One region of the Oerskovia enterophila genome, then DNA from elsewhere that is predicted to be linked to it. Evidence: riboswitches for the same ligand, from Rfam matches in the RefSeq annotation. Region 1 holds a riboswitch; each other region holds the start of a gene.
What was found. A riboswitch is a leader RNA that binds a small molecule or an ion and turns the genes downstream of it on or off. The one in region 1 is predicted to bind S-adenosylmethionine.
Positions count from the first base shown of each region.

Region 2: linked by a shared signal. The riboswitch ahead of ACIPWA_RS13935 (aminotransferase class V-fold PLP-dependent enzyme) and the one ahead of ACIPWA_RS15610 (hypothetical protein) in region 1 are both predicted to bind S-adenosylmethionine.
Region 3: linked by a shared signal. The riboswitch ahead of ACIPWA_RS13690 (NADPH-dependent FMN reductase) and the one ahead of ACIPWA_RS15610 (hypothetical protein) in region 1 are both predicted to bind S-adenosylmethionine.

Region 1 is NZ_JBIVFZ010000004.1:617,745-625,460, forward strand. It holds gene ACIPWA_RS15600 (polysaccharide deacetylase family protein) at 1-1,350, shown strand, start outside; gene ACIPWA_RS15605 (cold-shock protein) at 1,533-1,736, shown strand; SAM riboswitch class IV at 1,868-1,979, shown strand; gene ACIPWA_RS15610 (hypothetical protein) at 2,086-2,454, shown strand; gene ACIPWA_RS15615 (hypothetical protein) at 2,587-3,288, shown strand; gene ACIPWA_RS15620 (TM0106 family RecB-like putative nuclease) at 3,376-7,317, opposite strand; gene ACIPWA_RS15625 (excalibur calcium-binding domain-containing protein) at 7,511-7,716, shown strand, end outside.
Region 2 is NZ_JBIVFZ010000004.1:191,529-199,244, forward strand. It holds gene ACIPWA_RS13915 (peptide MFS transporter) at 1-1,387, opposite strand, end outside; gene ACIPWA_RS13920 (GNAT family N-acetyltransferase) at 1,491-2,111, opposite strand; gene ACIPWA_RS13925 (CsbD family protein) at 2,232-2,408, shown strand; gene ACIPWA_RS13930 (GNAT family N-acetyltransferase) at 2,475-3,251, opposite strand; gene ACIPWA_RS13935 (aminotransferase class V-fold PLP-dependent enzyme) at 3,334-4,734, opposite strand; SAM riboswitch class IV at 4,775-4,889, opposite strand; gene ACIPWA_RS13940 (phosphotransferase enzyme family protein) at 4,988-5,872, opposite strand; SAM riboswitch class I at 5,949-6,041, shown strand; gene ACIPWA_RS13945 (rhodanese-like domain-containing protein) at 6,048-6,512, shown strand; gene ACIPWA_RS13950 (O-succinylhomoserine sulfhydrylase) at 6,536-7,716, shown strand, end outside.
Region 3 is NZ_JBIVFZ010000004.1:138,274-145,989, reverse strand. It holds gene ACIPWA_RS13715 (GNAT family N-acetyltransferase) at 1-477, shown strand, start outside; gene ACIPWA_RS13710 (LLM class flavin-dependent oxidoreductase) at 534-1,691, shown strand; gene ACIPWA_RS13705 (LLM class flavin-dependent oxidoreductase) at 1,802-2,899, shown strand; gene ACIPWA_RS13700 (hypothetical protein) at 3,099-3,515, shown strand; gene ACIPWA_RS13695 (flavin reductase family protein) at 3,589-4,155, opposite strand; gene ACIPWA_RS13690 (NADPH-dependent FMN reductase) at 4,152-4,868, opposite strand; SAM riboswitch class IV at 4,889-5,000, opposite strand; gene gdhA (NADP-specific glutamate dehydrogenase) at 5,328-6,665, shown strand; gene ACIPWA_RS13680 (copper homeostasis protein CutC) at 6,940-7,695, shown strand.

The DNA.
Region 1 (7,716 bases):
CCGACCGCGACCCCGGTCCCCGCCGAGCGGGTGGACCCGCCTGCGGTGCTCGACCCGACGTTGGTCGAGAACCTCGAGATCCACCAGGAGTCGACCGCGGACACGGGCGACGCCCGCTCGATCTCGACCGTCGCGATCCCTGGCGAGCGCTCGCTCGCGCGGGCGTTCGGTCGCTTCGTCGACGCGACGACGCAGGCCTACGAGGCCGCGGTCGACCCCGCCGCGACGGGCAACGAGCTCAACGTCGGCTGGGACCTGGTGCTCGCGCAGGGCGACGTGCTGGGCGTGCACGCCTCGACCTACGCCTTCACGGGCGGGGCGAACGGGGAGGTCGGCAGCCAGACGTTCTACACCGACCTCCCGCGCGCGACCACGACGTGGTCGGCCGACCTGCTCACCGCGGACGGCCGCAAGCAGGCCGCGGAGTGGGTAGGAGCGGCGCTCACGGCCGCGGGGCTGGGGTTCGGCGAGCCTGTGCCGTCGTCGGAGGACACGTTCCGGGACGTCCGTCTCGGGCCCGACGGCGCAGCGACCCTGGTCTTCTCGCCCGGCCTGGTCTCGGCACGGGCCGACGGGGAGCTCGCCGTGCGGCTCGAGCCGGACGCGACCCGGTCCGTCCTGTCGGCCGTCGGCAAGCAGCTTGCCGAGGTCGCGGCGAGCGGTGCGCCGTTCGTGGGGATCGCCCCGCCCCCTGTCGAGGAGCCGCCCGTGGCCGCACCGCCCCCCGCCTCGCCCGACGCGCCGGACTGCTCGGTGCTCAAGTGCATCGCCCTGACCTTCGACGATGGCCCCGGCAGGTACACGTCCCAGCTCCTCGACACCCTGGCCGAGAAGCAGGCCAGGGCCACGTTCTTCCTCGTCGGGCGGTCGGTCCAGGCGAACCCCGACCTGGTGCGCCGCGAGGTCGCGGAGGGGCACGCCGTCGGGAACCACACGTGGTCCCACCCCGACCTGTCGAAGCTCGGCACCGACCAGATCTCGCAGGAGCTGCAGTCGACCGCGGACGCGGTCGAGGCCGCGTCGGGCGTCCGACCCACGCTCGTACGGCCCCCGTACGGCGCGACGAGCGATACTGTGACGAGTGTCCTCTCCCAGCGCAACGAGCCGGCGATCCTGTGGAACGTCGACACCGAGGACTGGAAGAACAAGGACTCGGCCATGACCTCGGAGCGGGCCCTCGCAGGTGCCCGACCTGGGGCGATCCTGCTGATGCACGACATCCACGCCTCGACCGTGTCGGCCGTGCCCGGCATCGTGGACAGCCTGCGGGCTGCTGGTTACACGCTCGTGACCGTGCCCGATTTGCTCGGTCATGACCTGGTTGGGGGACACAAGTACTTCAATCGTTAGCAACAGGGGTAGCACAGTCGGAGTAACCCCTGTACCGTTACCGGTGAGATTGCAGTGCCTCGCTTGTCCTTGCGCAACGGCCCCATGCCACCGCGAACCTTGTTACCCAAGAGTTGACGACGAACACCGTGATGTTCGGCTCCAGATCATGGAGCTGTTTGAAACTCTAGAAGGAGATCCCCATGGCATTGGGAACCGTGAAGTGGTTCAACGGCGAGAAGGGCTACGGCTTCATCGCACCTGAGGACGGCAGCGCCGACGTGTTCGCGCACTACTCCGCCATCCAGACGCAGGGCTTCCGCTCGCTCGAGGAGAACCAGCGCGTCGAGTTCGACGTGACGCAGGGCCCCAAGGGCCCGCAGGCGGAGAACATCCGCCCGCTCTGATCTCACTCGCCTCCGGGCGTAGCTGATCATTGAACGAGTGCCCCCGACCGGTTCGCCGGTCGGGGGCACTCGTGCGTCCAGGACCAGGTACCCCTGTGCCTGGTCCTGGACGCCGTGGTAGAACTGAGAACGGTCCAGAGGACCAGCGAACCGCCCTCCGGCGTGCTGGTCCGGCAACCGCGCGACGCGCACGGTGCTCCCGGAGGAAGACCCGCCCCCACGCCCGTGGGGGAAGAGCGAGCAGCCCCACGCCGCAGCGCTCGTCCTCGTGCCCCTCGCCCTGGGCTTCGCCCGGGTGGGTGCCCGCACGCGGGTGAGCTCCGCCGTCGGGCCGGAGAGAAGGAGCACCATGGCCCAGCACGTCATGGAACGCCGGGCGAGCACCGCCCCCTGTCCCGTACCGACCGTGTGCGACCGGTACGACACCGGGCACCTCCTGCACCCCGTCCACGCACGCATGCTGGGCAACCGGCCCTGGGGCTGGCGTGACGGCACGGTCCGCGCGGTGCGACCGGTCGACGGAGGCGTCGAGGTCGTCGTCGAGTACACGACGGGTGAGGGGGCGTGCCGCGTGTGGCACCACACGGGGCTCGACCTGGCCGACGGGCTGACCGTGCGCGTGCACGAGCAGTACCACGCGCTCGAGCTCGCGGGACAGCCGCTCAACGTCCGGCTCCTGGGTGGGGTGGGCTGCGTGCCGGAGCCCGCTCCCCGCTGAGTGCATGGTTCGGCAGCGGCTCGCCGGGCGTGTCGCTGCCGAACCACGCACTCGACGGAACGGAGGGGCGGCGAACCGCGTTGAACCGGTGAGGGCACCCGCCCTCGACGGTTCGACCAGAAGGACACGCTCATGGGATTCCTCGACCGCCTCCTCGGCCGCACCCCGCAGGACGAGGGGATGCCGCGCCGCCACGCGACCTACGACGGCCACGAGTCCCCCGTGTACGGCACCCCGCCCCCCGCTCCGACGGGTCCGGGGCGCAGCGAGGACGACGTCGCGATCGACCGCTACCGCTACCTGCTGCGCACGGCTCCCCCCGAGGCCGTCGAGCAGGCGCACACCGAGGCGTTCGAGCGGCTCACGCCCGAGCAGCGGCGCCGTGTGCTCACCGACCTCGGCGAGAACCTGCCGCCCGCCGAGCGTGCGACCTCCGACGACCCGCAGTCGCTCGCCCGCATGGCGACCCGCGCCGAGATGCGCAATCCCGGCACGCTCGAGCGGTCGTTCGGCGGCCGGCAAGGGGTCGGCGGCCCGGGCGGGCCCGGCATGGGCTCGATGATCGGCTCGAGCATGCTCGGCACCATCGCGGGCGTCGTGATCGGCTCCGCGGTCGCCAACATGATGTTCGGCCCGATGTTCGGCGACCCGACCGCGAACCTCGCGAGCGACGGCGGGGCGGGCGGCGAGGGGGATCCCGGGGCGACCGAGGCCGACCCTGGAGCGGGCGACACGGGCGGAGAGGTCACCGAGGCCGGAGGGGACCTCGGCGGTGACTTCGGTGGGTTCGGCGACTTCGGTGGTGGGGACTTCGGAGGGTTCGGGGACTTCTGAGCCCTGACCCGCCGTCGAGTGCGTGATGCGGCAGCGACTCGCCCGGCGTGTCGCTGCCGCATCACGCACTCAGCGGAAGCTCGGCCGCTACCGAGCGGCCCCCGACTGGCACAGCCCGATGAACGCGCCCAGCTCGGCGAGCTCCTCGGGGTGCTGCGGCAGGTAGTCGGTGAGCCGGTGCGAGCGGACCACGACGGCGCACCACTGGCCCCGCGAGACCGCGACGTTCACGCGGTTGCGCGACAGCAGGAACTCCATGCCGCGCGGCACGTCCTCACGCGCCGAGGCCGTCATCGAGACGATCGCGACGGGCGCCTCCTTGCCCTGGAACTTGTCGACCGTGCCCACGCGCACGTCCCCCAGCCCTGCGGCCTGGAGCGCGTGCCGCACGGTCCAGACCTGCGCGTTGTAGGGGGCCACGACCACGAAGTCGTGCTGGTCGAGCGGGCGCGAGCCGGTGGGGGCCCCAGCGTGGGAACCTGCGGCACCCCCACCCCGCCCGCCCGGGTACCAGGTGGTCCCGAGCAGCGCCTGGACCTGGCGCACGATCTCCTGGGCCTCCTCGACCGAGGAGACCGCGTTCCCGGCGTGCTCGACCTCGACCACGTGCACGCCGGGCTCGACCCCCACGAGCAAGCGTTCGCCCGCGGCCGCCTCGGCGTGCAGCAGGCCCTCGTACGCGAGCTCGGACACCGCGTCGCACAGCGCCGGGTGCATGCGCCAGGACCGCGCGAGGAAGTAGCCGTACTCCGGTGGCAGCACGTCGTGCCCTCCGCCGGCACGGGTCAGCCAGCCGAGGGCCGACTGGTCGACCGGCTCGGGGTGCTGCCCCTGCGAGACCTGCGGGAGCTGCTGCGGGTCGCCCAGGAGCAGGAGCCGCTGCGCGGCCCGCGAGACCGCGACGGTGTTCGCGAGCGAGAACTGCCCGGCCTCGTCGATCACGAGCAGGTCGAGCTCGCCGTCGCCGAACCGCTCGACGTGCGCGAAGTCCCAGGCCGTCCCGCCGATCACACCGGGACCTTCCGCGACGAAGGCCGAGGTCTGCGCGGAGTCCACGAGCCGCCAGGGGACGAGCCGCGAGCCCTCGGGCAGGTCCGCCGCGGCGACGTCGTCGGCCAGGCCGGAGCCCACGTCGCGCCCGACCCTCGACACGTCGCGCCCCTTGGGACCCGAGGCCTTCTTGCCCACGCGGTCCGCAGCGACGCCGCCCTTGCTGATGACTCCCGCGAGGACGTTCTCGACGACGTCGTGCGACTGCGCCACCACGCCCACGCGCCAGCCCTCGGCGACGAGGCGTCCGATCACCTTCGAGGCGAGGTGGGTCTTCCCGGTGCCGGGAGGGCCCTGGACGCCGAGGTACGACCCGTCGAGGTCGCGGACGGCGTCCGTGACGGCGTCGATGTACCGCTCGGGGCCGTCCGCGAGGGCCGGGAGCGGGCCGCCCGACGACGTGCGCGGCGGGCACCTGCGCAGCAGGTCGAGCGCAGGGTGGTCGGGAAGCACCAGCGGGGCCTCGACCCCACCGGGGTTCTGCCCCTGCACGAGCGTCGCGAGCGCCCGGATCGAGGCCTCCTGCTGCGGTGTGGGCAGCACCTGGCCCACCGTCAGCGCCATGGGCAGCACGTCGTGCGTGGCAGCCCCCTTGGGGACGGGCATCCGCACGTCGAGGACGTCGACCTCCCGGCCGCTCGCGAGCCGCCCGCGCTCGACGCCGTGCACGCGCACGCTCCCCGTCGACCAGCGCACCGCGCCGTGCGCGGGCTCGATCCCGTCGGGAGCGGGCCCCTCGAAGAGCGCGGTCGCGCCCTCGTAGCCCGCCTTGAGCTCGGTGCCGTCGGGCAGCTCGCCGAAGAGCCGCAGACGACGCGACGGGTTGCTGCGCGGCGTCGCCCGGGCCCAGTCCTCGATCACCTCGGCCCGCTCGACGACGAAGTACGACCGGGGCGTCTGCCACTCGTCCACGGGGTCCTTCAGCCGGGAGAAGTACTCCTGCCAGAAAGGCTTGGCCTCGCGCCAGTAGTACCCGACCCCTGCGCCGAGGAGCGCGACGGCCTCCTCGTCGTCGGTCCGCCCGGCCCCCGAGCGGCCGTCCACGCCGCCCGCGAGCCCCCGCACGTCGAGCTCGACCTGCTCGGCCTCGGCGCGCTTGGCCCGGCGCGCCACCTCGGCGTCGCTGAGCTCGAGGGCGGGCGGCAGGTCGTCCTCCCACCCGTTGCCCGCCGGGGGCGTCGTCCGTACGTCGCTCGTCGCGGGGGCCGTGCGTCCGGCGAGGCCCAGCAGGAACTCGTGCAGCCGCAGGGTCGAGAGGCAGTCGTACTCGTTGTAGTCGGCGATGCCGCGCAGCAGCCTGGCCGCCTCCTCGTCGTCGCCCGCGTCGCGCGCGGCGCACCAGGTCGCGTAGGCCACGACCGACGCGGCGGCGTCGGTCACGTCGCCGCCGCGGAGCTGGTCGCCCATGTACAGCGGTTCGAGCTTCTTGATCGAGTACGACGGCGCCGAGACCTTGAGCGAGTGGCGCACGGTCGCGTAGAGGTCGACGAGCACGCCCTGGCGCAGGAGGTCGTCGACCTCCTGCTCGTAGACCCCGTGGCGGGCCGCGATCGACAGCAGGTGGGTCTTCTCGTACGACGCGTAGTGGTAGACGTGCAGCCCGGGGTACTGGGCGCGTCGCTTGGCCAGGTAGTCGACGAAGTCGACGAGCGCCTGCTTCTCCTGCTCCAGGTCGTGCGCCCAGAACGCGTGGAAGGGTGGCGCCTCTCCCGAGGTGCCGGGTCGCTCGACGAGACCGAACAGGTAGTCGATGTTCCACGTGATGTCGCCGGTCGCGGGGTCCGTGACCGACCACAGCGGGTCGCCCTCGAAGTCGAAGAACACGTCGCCCGGATCCGGCGGGGGCAGGGCGCGCAGCGGCGCGGGGTCGACGACCACGTAGGAGAGCGTGTGCTGCTCCGTCCGGGCAGGTTCAGGGTCCCCCTCCCCCGGCACCACCTGCGTGCTCCACGTGACCGACCCGCTGGGACCGGGGCCCAGGCCCGGCACCTCGCCCCCGTCCGCCGGCACGTCGACCAGCCCGGCCTGGAGCCGGGCCTGGACCCGCAGCGTCTCGAAAGTGCGCGCCGCGAGCCCGCGGGGCGGGGTCGTGGCCGACGCGAGCTGGGTCATGGTGGTGATGCCACCCGCGCGGAGCCTCACGCGCTGGGTGCTGCGCAGGCCCGCGACGCTGAGCAGGTCGTCGTGCTCCTCGACCTGCTGGGCGCAGTACCCGCACGTCCCGCACTGCCGCAGCCCGGGCGCGTCCCAGCGGACCGGCTCGCCGGCCGCGCGGTGCGCGTCCAGGAGGTGCAGCAGCTCGGCGCGCCGCTCGCGGAACACGGGCAGGACGTCCGCGAGCCGGTGGTCGGTCACGGCCCGCGTGCCGAGGATCAGGTGCAGCACGGGCGACGTCTCGACGCCGGCTGCCAGGAGCTGGTCGGCGTAGGCGGCGAGCTGGAGCAGCGCGGCGACCTTGGCGCGCCGCGCGAGCTTGGCGTCGTACACCGCGTACACGGGGCCGGCCGCACCCGGCGCGCCGGGCCCTCCCAGGGTGCCCGACGTCGTCGGGCCGGCGGGGAGCAGGGGGACGTGGGCCGCCCGGCTGTCCGTGCGGATCAGGAAGTCCGCGCGGCCGTGGAAGCGGCCGTCGAAGAACGAGCCCTGGTAGACGACCTCCACCCCGTCACGCAGGGCCGCGAGCGTCGCGGCGTGCGCGGCCACGAGGTCCTCGCGACGCACGGTGCGCGGCACGGGGATCTCCCGGACGGCGTCAGCACCCACGAGGTCCACGAGCCCGGCGAGGACGTGCTGCTCGTGCACGTCGCCCAGGGTCGCGGTGCGTTCGAGCATGTCGTCGACCTCGACCGCACCGCGGGCAGCGCGCCCCGTCTTCTCGTCGAGCGTGCGCAGCAGGCGGTACTCGCACTCGCTCGCCGCGACGAGGTCGCTCGCGGAGAACACGAGCAGCTCCTCCGCGGACGGGTCCTGCTGGTCCATCAGGAACACGACGACTCCTCGGGATCGCTCACGCGCGCTGCCGATCGCCCGTGGAGGCTGCCGACCGGGGGCCGCCGCACGCGTCTCGGCCCGGTTCCTTTGTACCCGGCGCCGCTGACAGGGTACGGAATTGGCGTCAACGGGCCGATCTGCAGCATAGTGAGCGCGCTGGAACTGTCGAAGGAGCTCTCCCATGGCCGTACATTTCAACCCGCCGCCCGGCTGGTTGGTACCTCCCGGTTTCGCCCCTTCGTCCGACTGGCATCCCGACCCGGCCTGGCCGGCCGCGCCCCAGGGCTGGGTCTTCTGGGTGGAAGCCGCCCCTGCCGTCCCCGCGCCGCCCGCACCACCCGCCCCGCCCGCCTCGGGGGCGGAAGCCTGGTCCCGCGAGACGCCGGG
Region 2 (7,716 bases), 430 kb from region 1:
GGATCTCGCCGTAGAAACGGACGGTCTGCGCCTGGATGCCGTTCGCGAGCGCGATCGACAGGAACCACACGGCCATCGACTGGCTCGAGAACGCCGCGGGGGCGAGCTTGGTCGTCGCGGACAGGCCCGTCGTCTGGAGCAGCACGTCACCGAGCCCCAGCAGCAGGAGCGAGGCCAGGAGCCACCACACGGCGATCTTCCAGTCGCCGCTCTGCCCCGTCACGGCGGGCACGAGGACCAGGTAGGACAGGCCGCCGAGCAGCGCGCCGATCGCGATCTTCTTGGACGCGTGCGGCTGCCGGGGCCCGAGCCAGGTCCACAGCGCCGCGACCACGGGCGCGACGAGCACCTCGACGCCGCCCAGGAACGAGCTGAACCAGGCCGCGGGGGCCTGCCACCCGAAGATCGTGCGCTCGACGTGCTGGTCGGCCAGCAGGATCAGGACGCTGTACGCCTGGAACAGCACGAAGTTGAACGCGACCGACGCGAACCACAGCACGAGGAACGGCCGGAGCCGGCCGCGTTCCTCGCCCGTCACGCGGGGGCTGCGGAACATGACGGTGAAGTAGACGATCGGGGCGGCCATGGCGACCACGGTCAGCGCGTCGACGACGCCCGCGATGCTGAGGCGCCCCACGAGCGCGAGCCCGACGGCGAGGATCACCACCCCGGCCGCGACCCCTCCCAGGATCCACAGGGTCCGGCGCATCACGGCCGGAGGCAGGGGCGCCTCGGGGCCGCGCCCGTGACCCGGGATGTGCCTGCGTCCCACGACGTACTGGACCACTCCCGCGGTCATGCCGATCGCGGCGGCAGAGAACCCCCAGTGCCAGCCGACGTCGGCGCCGAGCCACCCCGTGACGAGAGGACCGAAGAACGCCCCGACGTTGATGCCCATGTAGTAGAGCGCGAACCCCGCGTCCCGGCGCTCGTCCGTGGTCGAGTAGAGCTTGCCCACGAGGGTCGACACGTTGGGCTTGAGCAGCCCCGTACCCAGGCTGATGAGGACCAGGCCGAGCCACGTCGAGAGCTCGGCGGGGATCGCCATGGTGTAGTGCCCGCACGCGATGAGGATCCCGCCCCACAGGACCGCGCGGTACGAGCCCAGGACCCGGTCCGCGATCCACCCGCCCCCGACCGAGACCAGGTAGACCATGGTCCCGTAGCCGGCCGCGATCGAGGCGGCCTGCCCGGCCTCCATACCGAGCCCGTCGTCCGCGACGGTCGCGGTGAAGAACAGCACGAGGATGGCCTGCATCCCGAGGAACGAGAACCGCTCCCAGACCTCGAGGCCGAACAGGGTCGACAGGCCTCGCGGGTGCCCGAAGAAGGCTCTGTCGTCCAGGTCGACCGCGGGTCCTGCCGGTCGTGCGTCCTCGGTCGTCAACAGCCCTCCAGCGGTCGGTGCGCCCACCGCAGGCTCGCGGAGGCATCCTTCCAACCTAGGCAGGTTCGTCGCCCGAGGCCACAGGGACGCCCCGGTGGCGCCGTCAGACGACCCGGTCGAGGCCCTCCAGGCGCGCGAGCCGGTCGAGCAGGCCGTCCCGGACGGCCGGCCACTCGTCGGCGAGGACCGAGAAGTAGGCCGTGTCGCCGCGCGACCCGTCGGGCGCGACACGGTGGCTGCGCAGCACCCCCTCGGGTACGGCGCCGAGGCGCTGGATCGCCGCGATCGAGCGGGAGTTGCGCGCGTCGGCCCGCAGAGCGACGCGTTCGACGTCGAGCACCTCGAACGCGTGCCGCAGCAGCAGGTACTTGCACGCCGGGTTGGTCACGCCGCCCCACCAGGGACAGTCGTAGAAGGTCGAGCCGAGCTCGACGCGGCCCTGCGAGGGCGACCACTCGTAGAGCGAGGTGCTGCCGCGGACGGACGTGGCGCCGTCGGGCCCCTCGCCGGGGACACGCGGCCCGACGACGGCCCACGCCAGGCGCCCCGGCGCCGCCACCGCGTCGCGCACGTAGGCGGACATGGCGGGCGTCCCGCGCGGCGTGGGCGACGACATCCCTGCCCACAGGGCGTCGTCGACGAACGCCCCCAGCTCGGGCGCGTGCTGCTCGCCGAGCGGCTCGAGGCGCAGCCCGAACCCTTCCAGGACCGTGACGTTCTCCATGCGGTCATCCTGCCGGACAGGACGTGAGGATCTTGTGAACCGCCCGTCCCCCGAGATGCGAGTCGCCCGGGGGCCTGCCTACGGTCGAGACGAACCAACCACCACCGAGGGAGGAACCCCATGGGACTGGGAGACAAGATCAAGCACGGTGCCGAAGAGGCCAAGGGCAAGGTCAAGGAAGGCGCCGGCAAGGCGACCGGCAACGAGAAGCTCGAGGCCGAGGGCCACGCCGACCAGGCGAAGGCCAACGTCAAGCAGGCCGGTGACGACGTCAAGGACGCCTTCACCAAGGACTGACCGCAGACGAAGGACGCCCCGGGACCCGTACGGGTCCCGGGGCGTCGCTGTGGACGGGGGAAGTTCTCAGAGGGCGACGGCGGGCGGCAGGGCCGTGACCGAGCCGACGGCCTGACCGGCCGCCTCGGCGACGTGGTCCGCGACCGGCGGGACCACCGACAGGAGCGGCGTGGTCACGGGCTCGCCGGCGGCGGACATCTCGACGGGGCCGAGCACCGGGACGATCCGCGGGCTCGTGATCCGCGCGAGCAGGCCGAGCTCGACGCCCGCCCACTCGTGCGCGAGGATCGAGAAGCACACCGAGTCGGCACGCGTGCCGTCGGGGGCCGTGCGATGACCTCGCATGACGCCCTCCTCGTACGCGCCGAGGCGACGCATCGCGGCGAGCGAGCGCGCGTTGCGCGCGTCCACCCGGAAGCCCACGCGGTGCACGTCCCACGACTCGAACGCATGTCGGAGCAGCAACCATTTCGAGACCGGGTTCACGAGGCTCCCCCACGTGGAACGCGCGTAGAAGGTCCGCCCGATCTCCACGCGCCTGTCGTCGAGCGACAGGTCACGGAAAGCGGTGCTCCCCACCACGAGACCCGAGCCCGCGTCGACGACGGCGAAGGCCGTCAGCGCCCGGGTAGCCCGAGTGTCCTCGATGAAGTTCACCATCCCGACCTCCCCCGCAGGGAGGGTCGTACTCATACCCGCCCACATCGTCGGATCGACGATCTGAGCCAGCGCACCGGCGTGCGCGACAGCCAGGGGTTCGAGGCGGAACCCGTGGCCTTCCAGGACGACATCGTGCTGCACAGCGCATATCAGAACACACGCGGGCGTCGCCGCCAAGACCACGGAGCGGTCGTTCGTGGGCGACGAGGTGACGCACGGGTGAACGTTGCGCTCCGAGGAGTGTCTCCGCAGGTCAGAGGGCCCGTCAGGCCGGCGCCGGACCGCACCCCACGGCGGCCGTGATGTTGCCGACCGCGGCGGTCGCGAACAGCCCGGAGAGCCCTGCGACCTGGAGCAGCGGACGAGGGTCGTCGCTCACGACCCAGCAGCCGTCGACGACCTCGTACCGGGCCTTGGCCCCCTCGCCGACGTAGGCGCGCAGCGCCGCGATCAGGCGCTCGATCTCCTCGCCCGTGGTGCCCACGCCGATCGACGCCCGGATGGCACCGGCCGGGAATCCCAGGCGGGCCAGGAGCGGGTGCGCGCAGAACCGGCCGTCACGCACGCCGATGCCGTGCTCGGCCGACAGGTAGGACGCGACGAGGCCCGCGTCGTGGCCGTCGACCGAGAAGGTCACGACGCCCACGGGGTCCACGGCGTCGGCCCAGGCGCGGACGACGCGCACGCCGTCGATCTCCTCGAGCCCCTCGACGAGACGGGCACGCAGCTCGGTCTCGTGCGCGACCAGCACGCCCGGCTCGAGCGCCGCGAGCGCGTCGCACGCCGAGGCGAGCGCGACCGCGCCGATCACGTTGGGCGACCCGGCCTCGTGCCGCGCCGGGGCGCTCTGCCACGCGGTGCCGTCGAGCGTCACGTTGCGCACCGCGCCGCCCCCGGCGAGGTAGGGCGTCCCGGCGTCGAGCCAGTCGCGGCGCCCCACGAGCGCGCCCGCACCGAACGGCGCGTAGGTCTTGTGGCCCGAGAACGCGACGTAGTCCACGTCGCTCGCGGCGAGCGAGACGCCCCGGTGCGGGACGAGCTGGGCGCCGTCGAGCAGGACCCGCGCTCCGGCGTCGTGCGCCGCGGCGACGACCTCGGCGAGCGGCAGCGACTCGCCCGTGACGTTCGAGGCCCCCGTGATCGCGACGAGCGCGTACGGGAAGCGCGACAGCTCGGCGCGCAGCCCGGACAGGGTCTCGGCGACCGTCGCACCGCCGACCAGGACCGTGGCCCCGCCCGTGCGCTGCCACGGCAGGAGGTTCGCGTGGTGCTCGACGTCCAGCACGAGCACACGGCCCGGCGAACCGTCGGCCTGGGCCGGGACGCAGCCCGCGAGCAGGTTGAGCGAGTCCGTGGTGTTGCGCGTGACGATCGTGACGTCGTCCTCGCGGGCTCCGACGAACGCGCCGATGGTCTGGCGCGCGGCCTCGTAGAGCGCGGTCGACACCTGGGACAGGTAGCCCGCGCCGCGGTGCACGCTCGCGTAGAGCGGCAGGACCTCGTTGACGCGGTCGGCCACGACCTGCAGCGCCGGGGCCGACGCCGCGACGTCGAGGTTGGCGTACGGGACGCTGCGCCCGTCGACGAGGGGGACCAGGGTGTCGCTGCCCACGACGGGCAGCACGGCACACGAGGTAGGGGCTTCGATGACTGCGTGTGCGCTCATGGCACGTCCTCCGGTGGTCGTCGGAGTTCGCCCTGCGGCCCCTCCGCGCTTGCCCCCCTCCTTGTAGAGAGGGACCTGGTCGTCACCCGGGGCACCCCGCCGCGGAGGAGGGTTGCCGGCCAGCAAACCGGGGTTTTGCGCTGGCACTCATGACCTGGTGTCAAGGATGGGCGAGGCCCGCAGAGCGTGTCAACCGGTGGGCACGGCGTCTCGGATGGTGGGCAGAGGGTGCCTGTCAGGCGGGCGAACCCGCTCAGCGAGGCGACGCGTCCGCGAGCGCCTGAATGTGTCGCGCGTCGGCCCGGTACATGGCCGCGTGCTCCCGGAAGTCGTCCCGCCCGGTCGCTGACGCCCTCTCGTCGGTGAAGGCCGCGAGCTCGTCGAGCCGCGCGACCACGACGGTCAGGACCTCGCGACGCGAGTACCGCATCCCGTACGCGGCGACCAGGGCGTCGAGCCGCGCCAACGGGTCCAGCCGCCCGACGACGTCGGCTCCCTCCCCGTCCCCGGCGTCCGCCACGAGGGGCACGAGCCGGTAGCCGAGGTAAGCCAGGTCCCAGATCCGGGGGCCGGGGCTCGCGGTATCGAAGTCGATGAGCCCGACGACGACCCCGTCGCGAAAGACCAGGTTGTACGGGGCGACGTCGTTGTGGCACACGACCTCGGCGGGCTCGTGTGGTGCGCTCTGCCAGACGGGTGGCGCGGGCGCGTCGCCCGCGGCGAGGAAACCGACGCTCGCGTCGTGCACGCGCCGCAGCAGCGCGCCCGCGTCACGGAGCACCGACTCGTCCCAGACCCACAGGGGAAGGGGGTAGTTCGCGACGTCGCCCGGGAGGTAGGACAGGACCTCGCGCCCCTGGTCGTCGGTCCCCAGCGGCTCGGGCACCTCGGTGACGCCGCTCGCCCGCAGGTGCGCCAGGAGGGCCTGGACCGTGGGTGTCCACGGCCCGGCGGTCCGGCGGACCGTGTCACCGCTCCGCACGACGGTCGAGGAGTTGCCCCCGGTCAGGACCTCCTCGGGCGGGCTCTGCTCACGACCGCCTGCCGTGAGATAGAGGGCTTGCGTCGAGGTAGAGGCCCCGAGCCCGCTGTCTCGACGGGAATCCTCTACCTCGTGGCGGCGCGCAGGGTGCTCCATGCGCAGCAACCTATCCCCTGCCCACCCTGCGAGACACCCGTTTCACTCCGTGGGAACGGTGACGTACGATCCGACGCAACCATCCAGAGCGGCTGAGTGACTTGGCACGATGACGCCGCAGCAACCCCCCGGTGACGGGCGAGGGTGCTACCGCCACGACCGATGGAGGATCACCATGAGTGCCCCCGACCGCGCGACCGCTGCACCGGTCCCCGACGCCCGGCCCGCCGCCGGCTACGCCGGCGACATCACGCCCCAGCAGGCGTGGACCCTTCTCCAGGCCGACCCGCACGCCGTCCTCGTCGACGTCCGCACCGACGCCGAGTGGCGCTTCGTCGGCGTCCCCGACCTGTCCTCGACGGGCCGCGAACCGGTCCTGACCCAGTGGGTCACGCTCGACGGCCGGCCCAACCCGTCGTTCGTCACGGACCTCGCTGCGGCCGGCGTGACACCCGAGACCCCCGTCGTGTTCCTGTGCCGCTCGGGAGCCCGTTCGATCGGCGCGGCCAAGGCCGCGACCGCCGCCGGCCTGGGCCCCGCGTACAACGTCCTCGAAGGCTTCGAAGGAGCGCTCGACGGCGCCGGTCACCGTGGTTCCGACGGCTGGCGCGCAGCGGGCCTCCCCTGGAAGCAGTCGTGAGCGCCGGCACCGGGGACGGCGTCCTGCGCATCCCCGCCGGGATCCCGGGCGGCTCGGGCCGCGGCCCGCTGCCCCGCTCGGTGCGGCCCGACACCCTCGCGGTGCGCGGCGGCCACGCTCGCTCCGACTTCGAGGAGACGAGCGAGGCGCTCTTCCTCACGCAGGGCTACGTCTACGGGAGCGCCGCCGAGGCCGAGGCCGCCTTCGCGGGCGAGGTCGACCGCTTCATCTACTCGCGCTACGGCAACCCGACCGTGCACACGTTCGAGGAGCGGCTGCGACTCATCGAGGGCGCCGAGGCCTGCTACGCCACGGCGTCGGGCATGTCCGCGGTCTTCACGTCGCTCGCGGCCCTGGTCGGTTCCGGGTCGCGCATCGTCGCGGCCCGCGCCCTGTTCGGCTCGTCGCTCGTGATCTTCGACGAGATCTTCGCCAAGTGGGGCGTGCGCACCGACTACGTCGACGGTCACGTGCTGTCGCAGTGGGAGGAGGCGTTGTCGACCCCCGCGGACGTCGTCTTCTTCGAGACCCCGTCCAACCCCATGCAGGACGTGATCGACGTGCGCCGCGTGAGCGACCTCGCGCACGCGGCGGGGGCCGTCGTCGTGCTCGACAACGTGTTCGCGACCCCCGTGCTGCAGAAGCCGCTCGAGCTCGGCGCGGACGTCGTCGTGTACTCGGCGACCAAGCACATCGACGGCCAGGGACGCGTGCTCGGCGGCGCAATCCTGGGGTCCGAGGAGTACGTCAAGGGCCCGGTCCAGACCTTCATCCGCAACACCGGACCCTCGCTCAGCGCGTTCAACGCGTGGGTCCTGGTCAAGGGCCTCGAGACCCTGTCGGTGCGCGTCAAGGCCCAGAACACCGCGGCCCTCCAGGTCGCGACCGCGCTCGAGGAGCTGCCCGGCATCACGGCCGTGCGCTACCCGTTCCTCGCCTCGCACCCCCAGGTCGAGCTCGCCAAGGCCCAGCAGAGCGGCGGCGGGACGGTCGTGACGTTCAACCTCGACGTGCCCGGCGCCGACGACCCGGGCACGGACGCCGAGCTCCTCAAGAAGCGCACGTTCCAGTTCCTCGACGCCCTGCAGATCGTGGACATCTCCAACAACCTGGGCGACGCCAAGTCCCTCATCACGCACCCCGCGACCACGACGCACCGCAAGCTGGGCGCGGAGGGCCGTGCCGCCGTCGGGATCGCGGAGAC
Region 3 (7,716 bases), 480 kb from region 1:
CTGCTCGAAGCGGCGTACGGGTTCGAGTACACGATCTCGGAGTCGTACCGGGACGTGCTGCGAGACGTCGCGAGCCGCGCGGCCGAGCACGACGTGTGGGTCGCGGTCGACGACGAGACCGGAGCGCTGCTCGGGACCGTCGCGACCCCGCCGCCTGGTCGGCACATCTCACCCCTGGCGCTCGACGGCGAGCTGGACTTCCGCCTCCTCGGCGTCGCCCCCGCCGCACGGGGACGGGGGGTCGGGACGACGCTCACGCGGCACGTCCTCGACGTGGCTCGTGCCCAGGGGGCGCAGCGGGTCGTCATGAACTCGGGTCCGCAGATGACCCGGGCGCACCGGCTCTACGAGGCGCTCGGGTTCAGGCGGCTGCCCGAGCGCGAGACCCGCGTGATCGAGGGAGAGGGCGGCGGGCGGCTGCACGCGTACGGCCTGGACCTCCCGCCCGTCGAGGCTCCCGCCCCGCAGTCACCCTGACCGCTCGTCCGCCACAGGGCACCCCACCCGCGCCCACCGTCCCGCTGAGGTGGTGCGTGCCTGCCGAGATCCCCACCCCACCTGAACCGGAGAAGACCATGCCCGTCGAGTTCCTCGGCATCGCCACCACGAGCGACGCCTCCGAGACCACGTCCCGCACGACCGCACCGTTCGACAAGCAGTACCTGGAGCGCATCGTGCGCGCCCACGAGGACAACGGCTGGACCCGTGTCCTGTTCGCCTACGGCTCGAGCGGACCCGAGCCGTCGGCGCTCGCGGCCTGGACCGCGGCCCGCCTCGACACGGTCGAGCTGCTGCTCGCGCACCGCCCCAACGTCTCCTACCCGACGTTCGCGGCCAAGTCCTTCGCGACCCTCGACCAGCTCTCCGAGGGTCGCCTGTCCGTCCACTTCATCACGGGCGGCAACGACCACGAGCAGCGGCGCGAGGGAGACACCCTGACCAAGGACGAGCGCTACGCCCGCACCCAGGAGTACATCCAGATCGTCAAGAAGGCCTGGTCGAGCGCCGAGCCGTTCGACCACCACGGGAGCTTCTACGACCTCGACGACTTCGTGCTCGACACCAAGCCCTTCGAGGGGCGCACGCCGACCATCTCGTTCGGCGGGTCCTCGGACGCGGCGTTCAAGGTCGGTGCGGCCGAGGCCGACATCTACGCGGTGTGGGGCGAGCCGCTCGACCGCACGGCCGAGCAGATCCAGCGCGTCCGCACCGAGGCCGCGGCTGCCGGGCGCTCCACGCCCCCGCGCATCCACGCCGCGTTCCGCCCGATCCTCGGCGCGACCGAGGAGCTGGCCTGGGAGAAGGCCCACCGCGTGCTCGACCGGATCGAGGAGCGCAAGGCCGCGGCGGGCGGCGTGCTGAGCCGTCGCCACCCGATCGACAAGCCCGAGAACGCGGGCTCGCAGCGCCTCCTGGAGATCGCGGCCCAGGGCGACCGGTTCGACACGGCCCTGTGGACCGCGACGGCCAAGGCCACCGGGGGCGCGGGCAACTCGAACGCTCTCGTCGGGACGCCCGAGACCGTCGCGCAGGCGCTGCTCGCTTACTACGACCTGGGCGTCCGCATCATCTCGGCGCGCGGCTACGACCTGCTCGACGACGCGACCGACTTCGGCCGCTACGTCATCCCGATCGTGCGCGAGGAGGTCGCCAAGCGGGACGCCGAGGCGGCGTCGGCGCAGGCGGCCTGAGCCTCCTTCCCCGCGAGGTAGAGGGCACCCGTCGAGGTAGAGGGCCCGAGCCCTCTACCTCGACGCCCGCCCTCTATCGCGGCACACCCCACCCCCACCAAGGAGCATCCGTGCGTTTCCAGGTCCTCGACATCGTCTTCAACCCGCCCCACCCCGTCACGGGCGAGGCCGTGCCCGCGGCCGACCGACTCGAACGCGTCGTCGAGACCGCGGTCCTGGCGGAGGAGCTCGGCCTCGACGCGTTCGCGGTCGGCGAGCGGCACGCGGGGGACGTGCTGTCGTCGTCGCCCACCGTGATCCTCGGGGCGATCGCCGCGCGCACGTCGCGCATCCTGCTGAGCACGGGCGTGACGGTGCTGTCCCTGCTGGACCCCATCCGCGTCGCGGAGGACTACGCGACGATCGACCAGCTCAGCCGGGGCCGGTTCGAGATGGTCATCGGCAAGGGCAACGAGGCGCTCCAGTACCCGCTGCTGGGCCTCGACATCGACCGGCAGTACGAGTACCTCGAGGAGAACTACGAGCTGCTCCGCCTGCTCCTGAGCGGTGAGGAGGTCGACTGGGAGGGCCGCCACCGCCCCGACCTGCAGGGCGCCACGACCCTGCCCCGCCCGTACGACGGCGCGTTCCGGATCTGGCACGGGTCCGCGACCTCGCGCTTCGCGGTCGAGCTCGCCGCGAGGTGGGGCGACCCGATCGTGAGCGCCAACGCGTTCCAGCCCCGCGAGAACTACCAGGTGCTGATCGACCACTACCGCGAGCAGTACGCGGCCGCGGGCCACGACCCGGCGTACGGGTTCGTCGGGTCCGGCTCGGGCGGGCTGTTCCTCGCGGACACGACCGAGCAGGCGATCGAGGAGTTCCGCCCCATCTACGAGGGAGCCGTCGCGCGCGCAGACCTGCGCAAGCACGACCCGGCCGCGGTCGGCAAGGTCACGAGCTTCCGGACCATCGAGGAGGCCGTCGAGCGCGGCCCGGCCCTCGTGGGCTCGCCCGAGCGCGTCGCCGAGAAGATCCTCGACTACCACCAGAGCTACGGGCACGACCTGCAGTCGGTCTCGATCAACCACCTCCTGGAGCCGGCGCGGCAGGACGACGTGCTGCGCCGGTTCGCGGAGGAGGTCGTGCCGCTCGTCAGGGCCGAGGTCAAGACCGACCTGTGGGGCCCGGCCGACGCCCGCCGGGCCAAGGGGTTCACGGCGGGCTAGCACGGGGCGTCGCCAGGCGATGCCCTACGAGACGCGAGAGGCGCCCGCCCGGACCCCGGTCCCGGCGGGCGCCTCCCGTCTCCCGCGCAGGGCCACGTGGCCGTCCCCGACCCTGGCGGAGCGCTCCCACACGTCCTAGGCTGGAAGTGTCCTGCGGGCACGTGCGCGGCGCGCAGGGGCGCGGAAGAAGGCTCCGACGATGTGGCTTCTCGTGATCTCCGGCGTGGTGGGCGCGGCGACAGTCGCCGTCATCGCGTGGCTCACGGTGCGCCACGACCGACCCCCCGTGGACGTCCTCCCTCCCCTCCGGCCGCACCGGACCACCTGGCGCGACCGGCGCCGTCGGGCACCCGACCCCCTCGTGGCGCTGGGCCTCCAGATCCGCCTGGGCCAGCTCGCGCACGAGCTGCGCGACGTCCAGGACGACCCGGGCGTCTACGCCCGGGCGCACCACTACCTCGCCGCGCAGGGCGCGTACGACGCCCTGCTGCGCGAGGCGTGCCGGCTCAGCGGTCTCGAGGTCGACGCGGACCCGCTCGCCGCGGGCCTGCGCAGCGACGAGGACGAGCGGCTGCGCGAGGAGCTCGAGCTCAGCGCGCGCGGCTGGACCTGGTAGCCGACCCACGACAAGGACGAGGGGCCCGACGGCGGTGCGCACCGCCGTCGGGCCCCTCGCCCTTGCCGTGGCCTCAGAGGGCCGAGTGGTCCCCGATCCGGTGGTAGGACCGGTCGTGGTAGACCAGCGGCGTCGCGTCGCTGCGCGTCCCCGACGCGAGCGCGCGCAACGAGACCAGGTAGCTGTCGCCCACGGGCGTGCGCTGGATGATGCGCCCGCGCACCCAGGACAGCGCGCCGTCGATCACGGGCTCCCCGGAGTCGAGCGGTGACCATCCGCCGGCTGCGAAGCGGTCGATCCCGCTCGTCGCGAAGCGCGCCGACACGTCGTCCTGGTCGGCGCTGAGGAAGTTGACCGTGACCGTGCGGGCCGCGGAGATCGCGGGCCACGACGACGACGTCGACGCGAGCGAGAACGCGAGCAGCGGCGGCGCGGCCGAGACCGAGATGACCGACGTCGCGGTGAAGCCCACGGGCCGCCCCTCGTGGTGCAGCGCGACGACCGCGACGCCCGCGGGGTGCTGCCGGAACACGGCCTTGTAGGCGTCGGGGCTGAGCTGGGGCTCGTCCTGCTCGTGGAGCAGGGCCTCGAGCCCGGCGAGGCCCGCGACGTCGGAGCGGGTGGTGGGGTCGGCGGTCATCGGGTCACCTCGGCGAGCTCGGGGGCGGTCTGGTGGGTGGGGACGTCCTGCCCGACGGCGGCGCTCGCCGCCCGGAGCAACGGGCCTCCCGCACGGTCGAGCCAGGCGTCGACGGTGCTCGCGAGCTCGGCCTCGCTCAGCTGGGAGTCCAGCAGGGCGAGCGTGCGCGCGGGGACCGTCGCGCCGAGCTCGACGAGGAGCGGGCGCAGGTGCACCTCGCCGGCCAGGGCGTGCGCCGGGTTGCCCGACACCACGACCGGCACCGCGACGACCCCGGCCAGGCCGTCCGGACCGTAGAGGTCGAGGAACGCCTTGAGCAGCCCGGTGTACGAGCCCTTGTAGACGGGCGTCGCGACGATCAGCACGGTCGCGCCCGCGACGATCTCGCGCGCGGCGTCCGCACGCGGGTGCACGGGGGTCAGGATCTCGGCCGCGATCTCGGCGAGGTCGATGGTCGCGGTGGTCGGGTTGCCCGGGGAGCTCGCGGGGTCTGTCGAACCCGCCTCTGCCGGCCCGGCCGCGAGGCCCAGGTGGTCGGCGACCCGGGCCGCGACGGCCTGTGCCGCGCCCAGGGTCCGTGACCCCGGGCGCGGGTTGCCGACCAGGGTGACCACGGCGGGCCGGGGCGGAAGGGGCGAGCCGTCGGCAGGGCCGGGTCGGGAGCCGAGGGCGCTGTCGGCTGGGTCGGTGGGCGGTGCCTGGTGCTGCGTCATGGTGTCCTCGCTGTCGTCGTGCTGCACGCTTGCCGCGCCGGTGCCGGCGCGACCAGGTCATCTCCCGGAGCACCCCGTCGTGGGAGGGGTTGCTGACCAGCGAGCCGGGGCTTGGCGCTGGTGCTCGTGACCGTTGGGTAGGGGTATAGCCCGGTCGGCGCGAATCTGTACCGATCCGGTCGAGATTTCTCACGGCGTGGACGGTTGTTTCGTGGCGGGGCCAGGGTGGGGCGCGGTCGGGGCTCTGGCGGGTGCCGTCCCGCGGGGTGCTGGCCGGGACGCGGCCCGGCCGCCGCCCGCGCTAGCCGGGTCCGGGGCGCGCCACGGGAAGTGGCCCCGGGCAACGGCGATGTCCCAGGTCGTGAGCCTGCCGTCTTTCAGAGTGGGACAGGAGTACGGCCGTGTTTACACGTACGTAACCTGGTGCAGTTAAGAGCCAGCCCTGCCGAGGAGCACTTCATGGATAGTCGTCTGCACTCCGTCTACGACGAGGTCCTCGCCCGAAACCCTGGTGAGGCCGAGTTCCACCAGGCGGTGCGCGAGGTCTTCGACTCGCTCGGCCCGGTGCTCCAGAAGAACCCCCAGTACGTCGACGCCGCCGTGCTCGAGCGCATCTGCGAGCCCGAGCGCCAGATCATCTTCCGCGTGCCGTGGGTCGACGACAAGAACCGCGTGCAGATCAACCGCGGGTTCCGCGTCGAGTTCAACTCGGCTCTCGGCCCGTACAAGGGTGGTCTGCGGTTCCACCCGTCGGTCTACCTGGGCATCGTCAAGTTCCTCGGGTTCGAGCAGATCTTCAAGAACTCGCTCACCGGCATGCCCATCGGCGGCGGCAAGGGCGGGTCGGACTTCGACCCGCGCGGCAGGTCCGACGGCGAGGTCATGCGCTTCTGCCAGTCGTTCATGACCGAGCTCTACCGCCACATCGGTGAGTACACCGACGTCCCGGCCGGCGACATCGGCGTGGGTGGCCGCGAGATCGGCTACCTGTTCGGCCAGTACAAGCGCATCACGAACCGCTACGAGTCCGGCGTCCTCACGGGCAAGGGCATCAGCTGGGGCGGGTCGCTCGTGCGGACCGAGGCCACGGGCTACGGCACGGTCTTCTTCGCCGACCACATGCTGCGCACCAAGGGTCAGAGCTTCGACGGCCAGCGCGTCGTCGTCTCGGGCTCCGGGAACGTCGCGACCTACGCGATCCAGAAGGCCCAGCAGCTCGGCGCGAACGTCGTGTCGTTCTCCGACTCGTCGGGTTACGTGGTCGACGAGGCAGGCGTGGACGTCGAGCTCCTCCGCCAGATCAAGGAGGTCGAGCGCGGACGCGTGGCCGACTACGTCGAGCGTCGCCCCGGTGCGCGCCTCGTCACGGGCGGCAGCATCTGGGACGTCCCCGCGACCGTCGCCCTGCCCTGCGCCACGCAGAACGAGCTGACCGAGCAGGACGCCAAGCAGCTCGTCGCCAACGGTGTCCTCGCGGTCGCGGAGGGCGCCAACATGCCCACCACGCCGGGGGCCGTGGCCCTGCTCCAGGAGGCCGGGGTGCTCTTCGCGCCCGGCAAGGCCGCGAACGCAGGCGGCGTCGCGACCTCGGCCCTCGAGATGCAGCAGAACGCTTCGCGCGACGCGTGGACGTTCGAGTACACCGAGGAGCGCCTCGCGCACATCATGGAGGGCATCCACTCGCGCTGCGAGGAGACGGCCGACGAGTACGGCGAGCCGGGCAACTACGTGCTCGGTGCGAACATCGCAGGCTTCACCAAGGTGGCCGACGCGATGATCGCCCAGGGCGTCATCTGACGGTCGTCCTGACGGGCCGCTGAGCCGGCCCGGGCACTGCCCGCACGACCAGGAGCGGTGCGTCCCCGTGTGCCTCGAGCACGCGCGGGGCGCGCCGCTCTCGTCGTCCCCGGCGGGGCGTGAGGTGGGCTCGCGGGCCGCGCTCGCGGGCGGGCGACCCGACGACGTCACGTACGGGACGCCGTCGGGCCGCGGTCCTGCGCGGGTCTACGCTGGCCGCTGACCCGCCGGTGCGCCGTCGCGCGCCGGCCCCCGAGGCAAGGAGCACCAGCACATGGCACGCGAGGTCGCGCTCGAGATCGCCGTCCAGGACACCGACGGCGTACGGATCGCCACCGAGGTCGGCGCCAGCCGGGTCGAGCTGTGCTCGGCGCTGGGGGCGACGGGTGGGCTGACGCCGAGCGTCGGGCTGCTCGAGGCGGCCGTCGCGGTGGCCGCAGAGGCCGCGGGCGGGGGAGTGCCGGTCGAGGTCCACCCGCTGGTCCGGCCGCGCCCGGGAGGGTTCGTCTTCAGCACGGCCGAGCTCGACGTGCAGGTGCGCGACGTCCGCGCGGCCGTCGCAGCAGGCGCCGCCGGCGTCGTGATCGGGGCGCTCACGTCCGACGGTCTCGTCGACGAGGCCGCGGTCCGCGCCCTGGTCGCGGCCGCAGACGGGCGCGAGGTGACCTTCCACCGGGCGATCGACGTCGTCGAGGACGTCACCGCGGCCCTCGACCTCCTCGCGGGACTGGGGGTCACGCGCGTGCTCACGTCGGGTGGTGCGGCTCGCAGCATCGACGGGGTCGACCGGCTGGGTGCCATGGCTCGGCACTCCGCAGGGCGCGTGCAGATCCAGGCGGGTGGGGGAGTGCGAGCCCAGGACATGGGGGACCTCGTGGCGGCGGGCGTGGACGCGGTCCACCTCTCGGCCAAGGGCATCCGGCCCGACGACGGCGGCCCCGGCGGCGGGGGCGGGTCCGGCTACGAGGTCACGGACCTGGGAGCGGCACGTGAGGCCCGCGCTGCGCTCGACGTGGCGCTGGGCTCCTGAGCAGGGGGCGCGTCGGATCCT